4 regions of the Streptomyces sp. NPDC005775 genome follow, and region 2 is predicted to be linked to each of the others. Evidence: riboswitches for the same ligand, from Rfam matches in the RefSeq annotation. Region 2 holds a riboswitch; each other region holds the start of a gene.
What was found. A riboswitch is a leader RNA that binds a small molecule or an ion and turns the genes downstream of it on or off. The one in region 2 is predicted to bind cobalamin.
Positions count from the first base shown of each region.

Region 1: linked by a shared signal. The riboswitch ahead of ACFYPA_RS01655 (CbtB-domain containing protein) and the one ahead of ACFYPA_RS18735 (ABC transporter substrate-binding protein) in region 2 are both predicted to bind cobalamin.
Region 3: linked by a shared signal. The riboswitch ahead of ACFYPA_RS36270 (cobalamin biosynthesis protein) and the one ahead of ACFYPA_RS18735 (ABC transporter substrate-binding protein) in region 2 are both predicted to bind cobalamin.
Region 4: linked by a shared signal. The riboswitch ahead of ACFYPA_RS10020 (ribonucleoside-diphosphate reductase subunit alpha) and the one ahead of ACFYPA_RS18735 (ABC transporter substrate-binding protein) in region 2 are both predicted to bind cobalamin.

Region 1 is NZ_JBIAIU010000001.1:372,471-375,671, reverse strand. It holds gene ACFYPA_RS01665 (glycoside hydrolase family 15 protein) at 1-979, shown strand, start outside; gene ACFYPA_RS01660 (histidine phosphatase family protein) at 1,086-1,721, opposite strand; adenosylcobalamin (AdoCbl) riboswitch at 1,846-1,939, shown strand; gene ACFYPA_RS01655 (CbtB-domain containing protein) at 1,985-2,200, shown strand; gene ACFYPA_RS01650 (CbtA family protein) at 2,230-3,018, shown strand; gene ACFYPA_RS01645 (GNAT family N-acetyltransferase) at 3,166-3,201, opposite strand, start outside.
Region 2 is NZ_JBIAIU010000007.1:248,339-251,539, reverse strand. It holds gene ACFYPA_RS18740 (iron chelate uptake ABC transporter family permease subunit) at 1-451, opposite strand, end outside; gene ACFYPA_RS18735 (ABC transporter substrate-binding protein) at 520-1,587, opposite strand; cobalamin riboswitch at 1,623-1,810, opposite strand; gene ACFYPA_RS18730 (acyl-CoA dehydrogenase) at 2,271-3,201, opposite strand, start outside.
Region 3 is NZ_JBIAIU010000026.1:39,227-42,427, forward strand. It holds gene ACFYPA_RS36260 (inorganic phosphate transporter) at 1-809, shown strand, start outside; gene ACFYPA_RS36265 (hypothetical protein) at 832-1,077, shown strand; cobalamin riboswitch at 1,251-1,382, shown strand; gene ACFYPA_RS36270 (cobalamin biosynthesis protein) at 1,517-2,545, shown strand; gene ACFYPA_RS36275 (cobyric acid synthase) at 2,542-3,201, shown strand, end outside.
Region 4 is NZ_JBIAIU010000003.1:590,739-593,939, reverse strand. It holds gene ACFYPA_RS10020 (ribonucleoside-diphosphate reductase subunit alpha) at 1-2,023, opposite strand, end outside; cobalamin riboswitch at 2,163-2,297, opposite strand; gene ACFYPA_RS10015 (GNAT family N-acetyltransferase) at 2,342-2,854, opposite strand; gene mctP (monocarboxylate uptake permease MctP) at 2,972-3,201, opposite strand, start outside.

The DNA.
Region 1 (3,201 bases), on a different contig from region 2:
ATTCAGGGAAGAGGCAAGGGCGTTCATCAGCTGGCTGCACGACCGCGTGAAGGAGGAGGCCGGCCACGAGGGCGGCACCGGCCCACTGAACATCATGTACCGCGTGGACGGCTCCTCCGACCTGGTCGAGGAGACCTTGGGTCACTGGGAGGGGTACGGCGGATCGGCCCCGGTTCGCATCGGCAACGGTGCGGCGGGCCAGCTGCAACTGGACATCTACGGTGAGGCGCTCGACAGCATCTACTTCGCGCACCAGCACGGCATGCACCTGGACACCAGGGGCTGGGGCGCGCTGCACACCCTTCTCGACTGGCTGGTCGATCACTGGGACCAGCCCGGTGAGGGGCTGTGGGAGACCCGCGGCGGCAAGAAGGACTTCACCTATGGCCGCGTCATGTCCTGGGTCGCCTTCGACCGCGCCGTCCGCATCGCCTACGACGACGGCCGCCCCGCGGCCCGCGGCCGCTGGGTGGACGCGCGGGACACGATCTACCAGCAGGTGCTGAACCGGGGCTGGAACCCGGAGAAGCAGGCCTTCGTCCAGCACTACGGCGACGACGTGCTCGACTCGTCCCTGCTGCGCATGCCGACGGTCGGCTTCATCACGCCGGACGATCCGATGTGGACGACCACGCTGGACGCGATGGAACACGAGCTGGTCAGCGACAGCCTCGTCTACCGCTACAACCCCGAGGCATCACCCGACGGCCTGCGCGGTTCGGAGGGAACGTTCTCCCTGTGCACGTTCATGTACGTCGACGCCCTGGCGCGGGCCGGACGCGTCGACCAGGCCCGGCTGGTCCTGGAGAAGATGCTCACCTACGCCAACCATCTGGGCCTGTACTCGGAGGAGATCGCCCTGACGGGTCAACAACTGGGCAACTTCCCACAGGCGTTCACTCATCTCGCCCTGATCGACGCCGCCATCACCCTGGACGCGAGGCTCAACGCGGCACGCGGGGGCGCGGGCAGGGTGTGAAGACGCCGGTTGTTCCCGCTTACGTCGTCCCCACTAGGAGCGCGCCCCCCCGGCCCGTACGGTGCCCGCTCCTCCCGATGCTCCCGCTCCTCCCGCGCCGAAATCGTCAGATGCTCGCTTCCGCACCGAGTGGCCGGCCGCAACGCAAGTTCCACCGCCCCGACCTGCCGCTGAGCTCCGTCACCGTCAGCGGGGCCACGTCCAGCCGCCAGAATGCCTGCGGCGGGAGGCCCAACGCATGGACGACCGCGGCCCGGACCACGCCGGGCTCGACCACTCCCAGGACCCGGCCCACATCCTTCCCGCCCGCACCGGACTCGGCCACTTCCTCCCGGACCTGACCGGAAGTCGCTCCGTGCAGGGAGTCGAGCCAAGCGCCCACGCGGGCGCACAGCTCCCGCAGTGACTCGCCGCCGTGCGGAGCGGCCGACGGGTCCGCCAGCCAGGCCGCCACCCCGTCCGGCTCGTCCACGCTCACCTCGGCCAGTCGTGCGCCGGACCAGCGTCCCATCTCCCAGTCCCGCAGGGCGTGTTCGGCGTCGGGGCGCAGGCCGAGGGCCTTCGCGGTCGCGGTGCAGCGCCGGGACGGACCGCTCAACCACCGGTCCGCGGCGGGCACCGAGCCGGCGGCAGCCCGTGCCTGGGCGAGCCCGGAGCCGTCGAGGGGTGCGTCGCCCGCGAACCGGGCCTCGCGCAGGGCGGCGTTCATACCCGGTGAGACCAACATCACCCGTACCGTCATTCCCGCTCTCAACTCCCTGAACTATGGCCACGTTGCCATGCACACCTTGGCATCCGGGGCCTTCCGGCCGATCCACGGGCACCATGGCGGCTCTCCCGCCCAGGCGGTATGGTCGCGACGACATGACGAGGGTGTGACGGAAGTCCGGTGAGAATCCGGCACGGTCGCGCCACTGTGAACCCGTACGTGTGCGGGAAGTCAGACCCAGCACCTTCGTCTCAGGCACCACGATCGGGACGCGTGTTCCCTCAGGAGGTTCTGCCATGGCACAGACTGCTGCCCCCGCCACGGTCTCACCCGCCATCACCCCCATCTCGCTGAAGGCCATCGCCCCTTGGGCGGTCTTCTTCGGCGTCCTCATGCTGATCCTGCTGTACTTCGTCGGCGCGGAGCAGGGCGCCACCGCGCTCATCTCCGGCGAAGGCGTGCACGAGTGGGTCCACGACGGACGCCACCTCCTCGGTTTCCCCTGCCACTGATCCATCCGGCTGATCCAGGGGAATCCCTCATGAACTCCATATCTGTCAGAGCTCTGCTGGTCCGCGGCATGCTGGCCGGTCTCGTCGCGGGTGCGCTCGCACTCGTGGTGGCCTACTTCCTCGGGGAGTCGCGCGTCGACGCGGCCATCGCCCTCGAAGAGGCGCACAGCCACAGCCACAGCCACGACCACGGCGGCGGCGAGGAACTCGTCAGCCGGGGCATGCAGGCCACCGGGGGCCTCGCCACCGGTGTACTCGTCTTCGGCGTCGCCGTCGGCGGCATCGCCGCACTCGTCTTCTGTTACGCCCTCGGCCGGTTGGGGCGGTTCGGCCCCCGGGCGACGGCTGCCCTGATCGCGGGAGCGGCCCTGCTGACGGTGTACATCGTGCCGTTCCTGAAGTACCCGGCCAATCCGCCGGCGGTCGGCGAAGCGGACACCATCGGCCGGCGCACCGCGTTGTTCTTCCTGATGGTCGCGCTCAGCGTCCTGCTGGCCGTGGCCGCCGTCATTCTCGGAAGACGGCTCGCTCCGCGCCTGGGCAACTGGAACGCCACCATCGCTGCCGCCACCGGCTATGTGCTGGTGACCGGCCTCGCCTACGCCTTCCTGCCCTCGTTCGACGAGGTCGGGAAGGACTTCCCGGCTTCTCTGCTCTGGGAGTTCAGACTGGCCACGCTCGCGGTGCAGGTCACACTCTGGACCACTTTCGGGCTGGTCTTCGGTTATCTCACCGAACGCCTGCTGGTGCCGGGGCCGGATGTGGCTGCGGCAACGGACGGCACGATGAGCCGGCCCGCCACCACCGCCGCAGGCTGACTCCGGGAGCCGTCACGGCCCTGACAGGCCGGCGCGGAGCGGCGTGACGTGGGCGGCAGGACGGTGCGAGCCGCGTCCACGGCACGTATGGAGCCCGCCGGGGTGACCCCGGCGGGCTCCATACGTGTGCGGGAGCAGTCCGCTGCCTCACTCCTCGGCGGCGGGCCCGTCCCAGTCGATCCG
Region 2 (3,201 bases):
GCAGCATGACGAGGGCGAAGGAGCACAGCGCCCCGATGAACGCCCCCGCCGAGAGGGAGACCGCTCCCCCGCCGACGCCGAGGACGACCACCACCACCGCACCGGTCGAGGCCCCGGAGGAGACCCCGAGGACGAACGGGTCGGCGAGCGGGTTGCGCAGCAGCGACTGCATGACGGTGCCGCAGACGGCGAGCCCGGCACCGCAGACCGCAGCGAGCAGGGTGCGCGGCATGCGCAGGTTCCAGATGATGCCGTCCCGGATCGGGCTGAGCCGGGACTCACCGGCACCGAAGTGGGCGGCCACCGTGGACCAGACGTCGGCGACGGAGATCCGGGCGGGGCCGATGGTGACGGCGAGGGCGATGGACAGGGCGAGCAGCAGCACGCCCCCGGCCCACAGGAGTCCGCCCCGGATGCCCCGGACACCCCGGATGCCCCTGACACCCCGTATACCTCGGATGCCGGACCGGGCGTCCACACCCGCGTCCTCGCGCGGCGCCGCGGCCTGTTCGGTGTCCGTCACCCCGCGAGTCCGAAGGTGCGCAGACCGGCGGCGACGCGCTCCACGCCCTCGACGGTCCGGATGGTGGGGTTCATGGCCTGGCCGCTGAGCAGCACGTAGCGCTTGTGCCGGACGGCGTCCATGTTCTTCGTGACGGGGTCGGACTCCAGGAAGGCGATCTTCTTCGCGGCGCTCTCGGCGGTCTGCGACTTGCGGGTCAGATCGCCGATGACCAGCACGTCCGGGTTGCGGTCGGCGACGGTCTCCCAGTTGATCTGCGGCCATTCCTCGTGGGTGTCGTCGAAGGCGTTCCGCGCCCCGAGTTCCCGGGTGATGATGCCGGGCGCTCCGCAGCAGCCGGCCAGGTACGGGGCCTCGGAGTTGGCGAACCAGTACATGAGGGAGGCTCCGGAGGCGTCCATGCCCCCGGTCGCCTTCCGTATGCGGGCGCGCAGCACGGCGACGAGCTTCTCGCCGCGCTCGGGGACACCGAACACCTTCGCCATCTCGCGCACTTCGGTGTAGACGCTGTCCATGGTCAGGGCGCCGGTGCGGACGCCGTCGCCGTCCTTGCTGTTGTCCTTGGCGGTGCAGTCGGCGGGCGAGACGTAGGTGGGGACGCCGAGCCTCTCGAACTGCTCGCGGGGAGCGACACCACCCTTGGCGAGGGTCGACTCGAAGGAGGCGCTGACGAAGTCGGGCTCCTGATCCAGGACCTTCTCCGACGAGGGGCGGTTGTCGGAGATCCTCGGGACGCCGGCGTTGGCCTTCTCCAGGCCCTTCAGTACCGGGTCGGTCCAGGTGGCGGTGGCGGCGATCCGGTCGGCGAGGCCGAGCGACAGCAGGATCTCGGCCGATCCCTGGTCGACCGGGACGGCACGTCGGGGAGCCGCTTCCACGGTGACGGTCCGCCCGCAGTTCTTCAGTGTGACCGGATAGCCGTCGGCTGCCGTCGGTTCGGCGGTGGTGCTGTCCCTGCCGCCGCCGCAGGCCGTCAGCAGGAGCAGGGCGGCGGTGAGCAGGGCGGCGTTGCGGGCGCGGCCGGTTATGGGCGGCACGGAGTACCTCGGCGTCTCTGGGCCCATGCGCGGGACCCGGTGTACGGAGTTCCGCGGCCCGGTACCGGACCACGGGTGCCAGCAGGTCTTCGGACTCGGGTTCATGCGGACGGGACGCCTTCCCGGGAAACCGTGCGTCTCCCAGTGGCCGTGGCCCCGCCCGTCCCCCTCACCGCTGCGCGTCAGTTCCGGATTCGCACCGGATTCCCTGACCCCTACGTGGAGTTCGACTGGCTCGGGCACGCTACCACGAGCCTCCGCGCAGCTCAGCGGCGGTACGCGGCGGTGGAGCGGCCGGGGGGGGGGGGCCCCCCCCCCCCCCCCCCCCCGGGGGCCCGCCGCCCCCCCCCCCCCGCCCCCCCCCCCCCGCCCCCCCCCCCCCCCCCCCGGGGGGGCGCGCCCCCCCCCCCCCCCGCCCGGGCGGGCGGGGGGGGCCCCCCCCCCGGGGGGGGGGGGGGGGGGGGGGGGGGGGGGGGGCGGGGGGGGGGGCCCCCCCCCCCCCCCCCGGGCGCCGGGGAGTCCGGACGACCCCCGCCCCGGTCACCCCTTGCGGCGAACCGATTCGCCACCGTCGGTGGGCGGCCCCTGACACCACCGTGAGAGCGCGGCGGCTGTGCCCCAGAAGGCCGGCAGGACGACACGGAGGCCCAGGCGCTGGGCCGCGTCCGCCGCCCGGCGCGGCACAGCGGCTGCCCGGCGCGGTGCACCCGTCATCGCGCGCCCCCCGCGGGTTCCCGGTCCGCGGCAGTGTGCCAGGAGGCGCCCGGGTCGTCGTACGCGTCGGTGTAGTGGGCTCCGGCGATGGGCCAGTCGGCGAGCAGTTCCCCGGGCAGCGCGAAGGACGCGGCCAGTTCCGGGAGGTGGCGGCTCACCGCGGCGACGAGCTGCTCGGTGGCATCGGTCAGCCCGTCGACCTGACCGGCGGTCAGGTGACCGGCGGCGAGCAGGTCTCCGCTGTTGTGCGCGACCCAGCGCAGCGCGAACAGCCGGGCCAGATCACCCAGCCGCTCGCGGGCCGCACCGCCGGGCAGGGTCGCGAGCGCCTTCTCGTACGCGTGGGCCGCCTGCCGGTACGCATGGGCCTCGACTCCGCGCAGCGCGGGGCCGGATGCCGCGTTCCACCGCTCCAGCGGGCCGCCGTGCGGCACCTGCGCCATCCGTGCGGCCGCCCGGTCGAACCAGATCCGCTCCACCTGGTCCAGGAGCCGGCCGAGGAACGGGAGGTCGGTGAGGTCGCCGCTCGGGGGGCCGTCGGCCCGCTCCTCCTGCGGGGCCCGTGCCGCGTCGAGGAGCAGTCCGGCGGCCGCCCGGGAGTGGATGGCCAGATTGTCACCCTCCGCGGTGATGGCGCCCTCGATCCCGGTGACGAGTTCGGTCATGCCGTTGTTCTCCAGCAGCCCCTGTGCGCCGCACCGTTCGCGGCACTCGACGATCACGGAGCGGGCCTGCCAGGTGATCCAGCCCTTCGCGATGTCGACCAGCCGCTCGGCCGGCTCACGCTCCGCGGGCGGCCGTGCGGCGGCCTTCTCCCACCGGTCGAGGACGTGGCGGTGCAGCAGGCTCATCGCGAAGACGGTGGCCATGGCCTCGGCGAGGGGGCCGTGGTGGCTGCGGTGGTCGATCACCGGCACCGGCGGGGCC
Region 3 (3,201 bases), on a different contig from region 2:
TGGCCACCAAGCTGACGTACCGCATCGGCGGGAAGGTCACGGGCGGCGCCCAGGAGAAGGCCACCGCGAAGGGGTACCGCGCCGGCCAGATCGCCTCGGCCGGGCTCGTGTCGCTCGCGCACGGCACCAACGACGCGCAGAAGACCATGGGCATCATCACGCTCGCCCTGGTCACCGGCGGCGTCCTCTCCCCCGGCTCCAACCCGCCGGTCTGGGTCATCGTGTGCGCCGGTCTCGCCATCGCACTCGGCACCTACCTGGGCGGCTGGCGCATCATCCGCACCATGGGCAGCGGCCTGACCGAGCTGAAGCCCCCGCAGGGCTTCGCCGCCCAGACCAGTGCGGCCACCGTCATCCTGGCCTCCTCGCACCTCGGCTTCTCCCTCTCCACCACCCAGTCGTGCTCCGGTGCCGTCATGGGCGCGGGACTCGGCCGCAAGGGCGGCGTGGTCCGCTGGTCCACCGCCACCCGGATGTTCGTCGCCTGGGGCCTGACCCTGCCGGCCGCCGGGCTGGTCGGTGCGGGCGCGGAGTTCCTCACCAAGCAGGGCACCTGGGGTGTCGTGGTCGTCGCGGCGCTGTTGATCGCGGGCTCCGCTGCGATCTGGGTGCTGTCCCGCCGCAAGCCCGTCGGGCACGGGGACGTCGCCCCTGCCGGTGAGGACGCCGAGCCCGCGGGCGTCGTCACCACCGCCATCGCGGCCGTCAGCCCGCCGCCCACCGCGGCGGCCCGGACCCACGACCTCATGGCCACCATCCCGGCCCCCGCCGGGCCGGTCGCCGACCCGGCCCGACCCGCCACGGTCTAAGAGCCTTCGGTAAGGACAGATCATGCACATCGACTGGGCAGCCCTCGGCACCGTCTTCGGCGTCTCCCTCGTCGCCACCATCGCGCTCGTGGGCCTCTTCACCCTCGGCATCGTCGGCCTCTCCAAACAGCCGGAACCGGCCGCGCAGGGCGAGTCCGCGGGCGGTGCGGCGGGCGGTTCGCTCATGGCGGCCCGGGCCGGCGCGTACGTCTGCTTCGGGCTGTGCGCCGCGGCCGTGGCCTACGGCATCTATCTGATCGTCGCCTGAGAGGTCACCCGACAGCCTCTGAGCCCCACCACTCCCACCCGCATCGGGCCGGACGCACCTCGTGCGCGTCCGGCCCGATGTGCGTCTCAGCACACTGCGCCGCCGCAGGTCAACGGCGAGTTGACGGGTGTTCGCGGGGCGTGGTGGACTGCCGGAGCCATTACGGCGACAGCAGAGGAAGCCGGTGCGAATCCGGCGCGGTCCCGCCACTGTCACCGGGGAGCAGTCCCCCACCACGGAAGTCACGGTCCACGCAAGCGGACTGGAAGGCCGGGGGAACTGCGGATCCGGAAGCCAGGAGACTCTCGTCGCCGTCACGTCGAACCAGGGCGCGGACCCTGAGTGAGGACATATCGCCATGCCCGGCTGCCGTGCGTCCGTCCCTGTGCAACTCACCACAGGTCCCCAGGTCCTTCGAGGCGCAACGGCCGGCTGAACCGTGCGTGCCGATCGCATCTTCGCGTACGGCGCCACGGCCGGTCTGATCGGCGATCTGCTGCTCGGTGACCCCCGCAGGGGGCACCCGGTCGCCGCCTTCGGGCGGGCCGCGGCAGACGTCGAACGCCGTCTGTGGCGCGACCACCGCGGGTGGGGCGCACTCCACACCCTGGTCTGCGCCGGAGGCGCCGCCGGGGGTGCCGCGCTGGCCGCCCGTGCACTGCGCCGCCACCCTGCCGCGTCCGTCGCCCTGACCGCGGCCGCCACCTGGTCCGTCGTCGGCGGGACGTCGCTGGGCCGAGAGGCCCGGTCGATCGGCGCCGCCCTGACCGCCGGGGACCTCGAACTGGCCCGGGAGCGGCTGCCGCGTCTGTGCGGCCGCGACCCGCAGTTCCTGGACGGCCCGCAGATCGCGCGCGCCGTCGTGGAGTCCGTCGCCGAGAACACCTCGGACGCCGTGGTCGGCGCCCTGGTGTGGGGTGCGCTGGGCGGGGTGCCCGGACTCGTCGGGTTCCGGGCCGCCAACACGCTCGACGCGATGGTCGGTCACAAGTCGCCCCGCTACCGGCGTTACGGCTGGGCCTCGGCCCGCCTCGACGACCTCGCGGGCTGGCCGGGCGCCCGGCTGACGGCCCTGCTCGCCGTGGCCGCCGGGGGGCGGCCACGGGGCGCCGTCCGGGCCTGGCGGGCGGACGCGGCCCAGCACCCGAGCCCCAACGCGGGCCCGGTGGAGGCCTCCTTCGCGGGGGCGCTCGGCGTGCGGCTCGGCGGGACGCTCGCCTACGGCGGCCGGGTCGAGCACCGCCCCGTACTCAACGGGGAGACGGGCCGCGCGGTGGAGCCCGAGGACATCGAACGGGCCGTACGGCTGTCGCGCCGGGTCAGTGCGCTGGCCCTCGGCGTGAGCGTCGCGGCCCGGCTGGGCGCGGGGTCGGCGGCACGACGGATCGCGGGAGCACGCTCTCCGAGCGCCCCCGTCACAGCACTTCGTACCGCGGCACCTCGAATCTCAGGACGGAGACCGACATGAGCGGCGGACTGCTGGTCGCCGGGACCACCTCGGACGCGGGCAAGAGCGTCGTCACGGCGGGCATCTGCCGCTGGCTGGTGCGCCGGGGCGTGAAGGTCGCGCCGTTCAAGGCGCAGAACATGTCACTCAACTCCTTCGTCACCCGTGAGGGCGCCGAGATCGGCCGCGCCCAGGCCATGCAGGCCCAGGCAGCCCGGGTGGAGCCGACCGCCCTGATGAATCCGGTGCTGCTCAAGCCCGGCAGCGACCGCTCCAGCCAGGTCGTCCTGATGGGGCGTCCGGTCGGCGAGATGAGCGCACGCGGCTACCACGGCGGCCGGCAGGAGTCGCTCCTGTCCACCGTCGTGGACTGCCTGGAGCAGCTTCGGGGCACGTATGACGCCGTGATCTGCGAGGGGGCGGGCAGCCCGGCCGAGATCAATCTGCGGCGCACGGACATCGTGAACATGGGCATCGCACGGGCGGCGCGCTTCCCGGTGGTGGTCGTCGGCGACATCGACCGCGGCGGGGTCTTCGCCTCGTTCTTCGGTACGACGGCGCTGCTCTCGGCCGAGGACCAGGCGCTGATCGCCGGCTATCTGGTCAACAAGTTCCGCGGCGACGTGTCGCTGCTGGAGCCCGGCCTGGACATGCTGCGGGACCTGACGGGACGTCCG
Region 4 (3,201 bases), on a different contig from region 2:
CGCTCGCCTCGCGCAGCGCCTCACGGGTCCGCGCGTCCCACACGCCGAGCTTCTTCAGTTCGTCCACCAGATAGGCGTTGACCTGGAGGAACTCGCCGCTGAGCGTCTCGCGCTTGAAGAGGTTCGAGACCTGCGGCTCGATGCACTCGTACACGCCCGCGATCGAGGCGATCGTCGCCGTCGGCGCGATGGCCAGCAGCAGCGAGTTGCGCATCCCGGTCTTCGCGACGCGGGCGCGCAGGGCGTCCCAGCGCTCCGGCCAGTTCAGCTCGGTGTCGTAGTGGTCCGGGTGCAGCACACCGCGGGCGGCACGCGTCTCGGACCAGGCGGGGAGGGGGCCCGAGCGCTCGGCGAGGTCGCAGGACGCCTCGTACGCGGCGAGCATGATCCGCTCGGAGATCTTCGTCGACAGGGCGCGGGCCTCGGGGGAGTCGAACGGCAGCCGCAGCTGGAAGAAGACGTCCTGGAGACCCATCGCGCCCAGACCCACCGGCCGCCAGCGGGCGTTGGACCGGCCGGCCTGCTCGGTCGGGTAGAAGTTGATGTCCACGACCCGGTCGAGGAACGTCACGGCGGTACGGACGGTGGCGTCCAGACGCTCCCAGTCGATGGTGCCGTGGGAGACGAAGGCGCCGAGGTTGACCGACCCGAGGTTGCAGACGGCCGTCTCGCCGTCGTCGGTGACCTCCAGGATCTCGGTGCACAGGTTCGAGGAGTGCACGACGCGGCCCGGCTCGGCGGTCTGGTTCGCGGTCCGGTTGGAGGCGTCCTTGAACGTCATCCAGCCCTGGCCGGTCTGGGCGAGGGTCCGCATCATCCGGCCGTACAGCTCACGGGCGGGCATGGTCTTGCGCGCCAGGCCCTTGGCCTCGGCCGCCCGGTAGGCGGCGGCGAACGCGTCGCCCCACAGGTCGACCAGTTCGGGCACGTCGGCGGGGGAGAACAGCGACCAGGTACCGTCCGCGTCCACCCGGCGCATGAACTCGTCGGGGATCCAGTGCGCCAGGTTGAGGTTGTGCGTACGCCGCTGGTCCTCGCCCGTGTTGTCGCGCAGCTCCAGGAACTCCTCGATGTCCGCGTGCCACGTCTCCAGGTAGACGGCGGCGGCGCCCTTGCGCCGGCCGCCCTGGTTGACCGCGGCGACGGAGGCGTCGAGCGTCTTCAGGAACGGGACGATGCCGTTGGAGTGCCCGTTGGTGCCGCGGATCAGCGAACCGCGGGCGCGGATGCGGGAGTACGAGAGGCCGATGCCGCCCGCGTGCTTGGACAGGCGCGCCACCTGGTGGTAGCGGTCGTAGATGGAGTCCAGCTCGTCCAGCGGGGAGTCCAGCAGGTAGCAGGAGGACATCTGCGGGTGCCGGGTGCCGGAGTTGAAGAGCGTGGGGGAGGAGGGCAGGTAGTCCAGCCGGCTCATCAGCCCGTACAGCGCGGCGACCTCGTCCAGGGCGCGCTCGGAGGTGTCCTCGGCGAGACCGGAGGCGACGCGCAGCATGAAGTGCTGCGGGGTCTCGATGACCTGACGGGTGAGCGGGTGGCGCAGCAGGTAACGGCTGTGCAGGGTACGCAGGCCGAAGTAGCCGAAGCGGTCGTCGGCGCCGTCGGCGAGCGACCGCCCGACGATCGCGTCCAGGGCGGCCGCGTGCAGGGTGACGAACGCGGCGGTGCGGTCCGCGATCAGGCCCTCGCGGTGGCCGACGGCGACCGAGGCGGAGAAGGACGTCGCGCCCTGCCCGGCCGCCTCGTCCGCGATGGAGCGGGTGAGGAGGCGGGCGGCGAGCCGGGAGTAGGCGGGGTCCTCGGAGATCAGGCCCGCGGCGGCCTCGGTGGCCAGCGAGCGCAGCTCCGCCTCGTCCGACCGGGCGTTGCGGCCGCGCAGCGCCGCTGCGGCGACGCGTCCGGGGTCGGTGTCGGGCAGATCGGCGGTGAGGTCGGTCAGGGTCCGCAGCAGTGCGGTGCCCGGTCCGTCGCTCGTGGTTCCCGTTGACTCGGCCGCTGTAACCGGATCGGCTGGCGCGATGGTCACGTGGTGCTCTCCCTCGCTCGGCTCTGGGCCTGGCGGGAGTCGGGGGCAGCCGGGCGGAGCGGGACCCGGCGGGGCGGCGCACCGTGCGGCGTCCACCGGCCCATCCACGAGGCCCGGACGTCTGGGCATCCGGATCGGTCGAGCCGGATGCGCTGTCGGCAGGACCTCGGACTCGTGGGTGCACAAAAGCACACCGAACACACCGTTGCGGGACAGTTCCGGATTTGCACCGGATTTCCCTGCGGCGACAGCAGCCATGAGCATACATGTGGGGGCTGCTGGATGCGGCAGCCCCCACATGTTGTGTCGTGCTCGCTCCTACGCCGGAGAGCGCAGCTCCAGACGGTACGTCAGCAGCTTCAGGTCGTCGATGGGGCTCCAGTCCCTTTCGGGGGTCCGTACGAAGCCGAGGCGCCCGTAGATCCGGTGCGCCCCGAACATCCCCGGCTGCGTCGACAGGACGATCCCCGTGACGCCCGTGGTGCCCCGTGCGCGGTCGATGCAGGCCCGTACAAGAGCCTCGCCCGCCCCGGCACCCCGGGCCTCGCGGGAGACCGCCAGCATCCGGAATTCGGCCTCGTCGGCCGTGGCGATGTCGCACCACGGGTTGCCCGGCGGGGCGTAGGTGACCCCGCCCAGGACGCGGCCCCCGGCGTCGGCGGCCACCAGCACCTCGGCCTCGGCTGCCCGGCGGGGCACGTCGCGCAGCCGCACCAGGTACGGATCGTCGGCGCCGTAGTCCAGGAGCCCGTCGCCGAGATAGGCCTCGGCGGTGATCTCGCCGAGGAGTGCGTGCTCGGCGGGCTCGACCGGCCGGATCGATATGTCCATGGGCGTAAGTCTGCCGCATGCGGTGGCCGGATCCCCAAGAGGTTTTCCGCGGGACGCGCGAACGGGCCGCCGTACCCCTGACGCAGGAGTGCGGCGGCCCGTTCGCGCGGTCGACGGTCAGTGACCGCCCGGCGCACCGGCGGTCGCCGGCGGGAGTTCCGTCTTCACGCCGGGGTCGCCCGCGTCCGCGGTGTAGTCGCCCGGAGAGGTCTCGTCGATCCCCGCGGGCGCCTTCACGGCGTTCAGGACGAAGGTCAGGACGACGACCACGACGACGTTCAGCACGAAGGCCGTCAGGCCGATGTAGCCGATCTCGCCGAGGCCCGGGATCTCCTTGGAGGACCCGC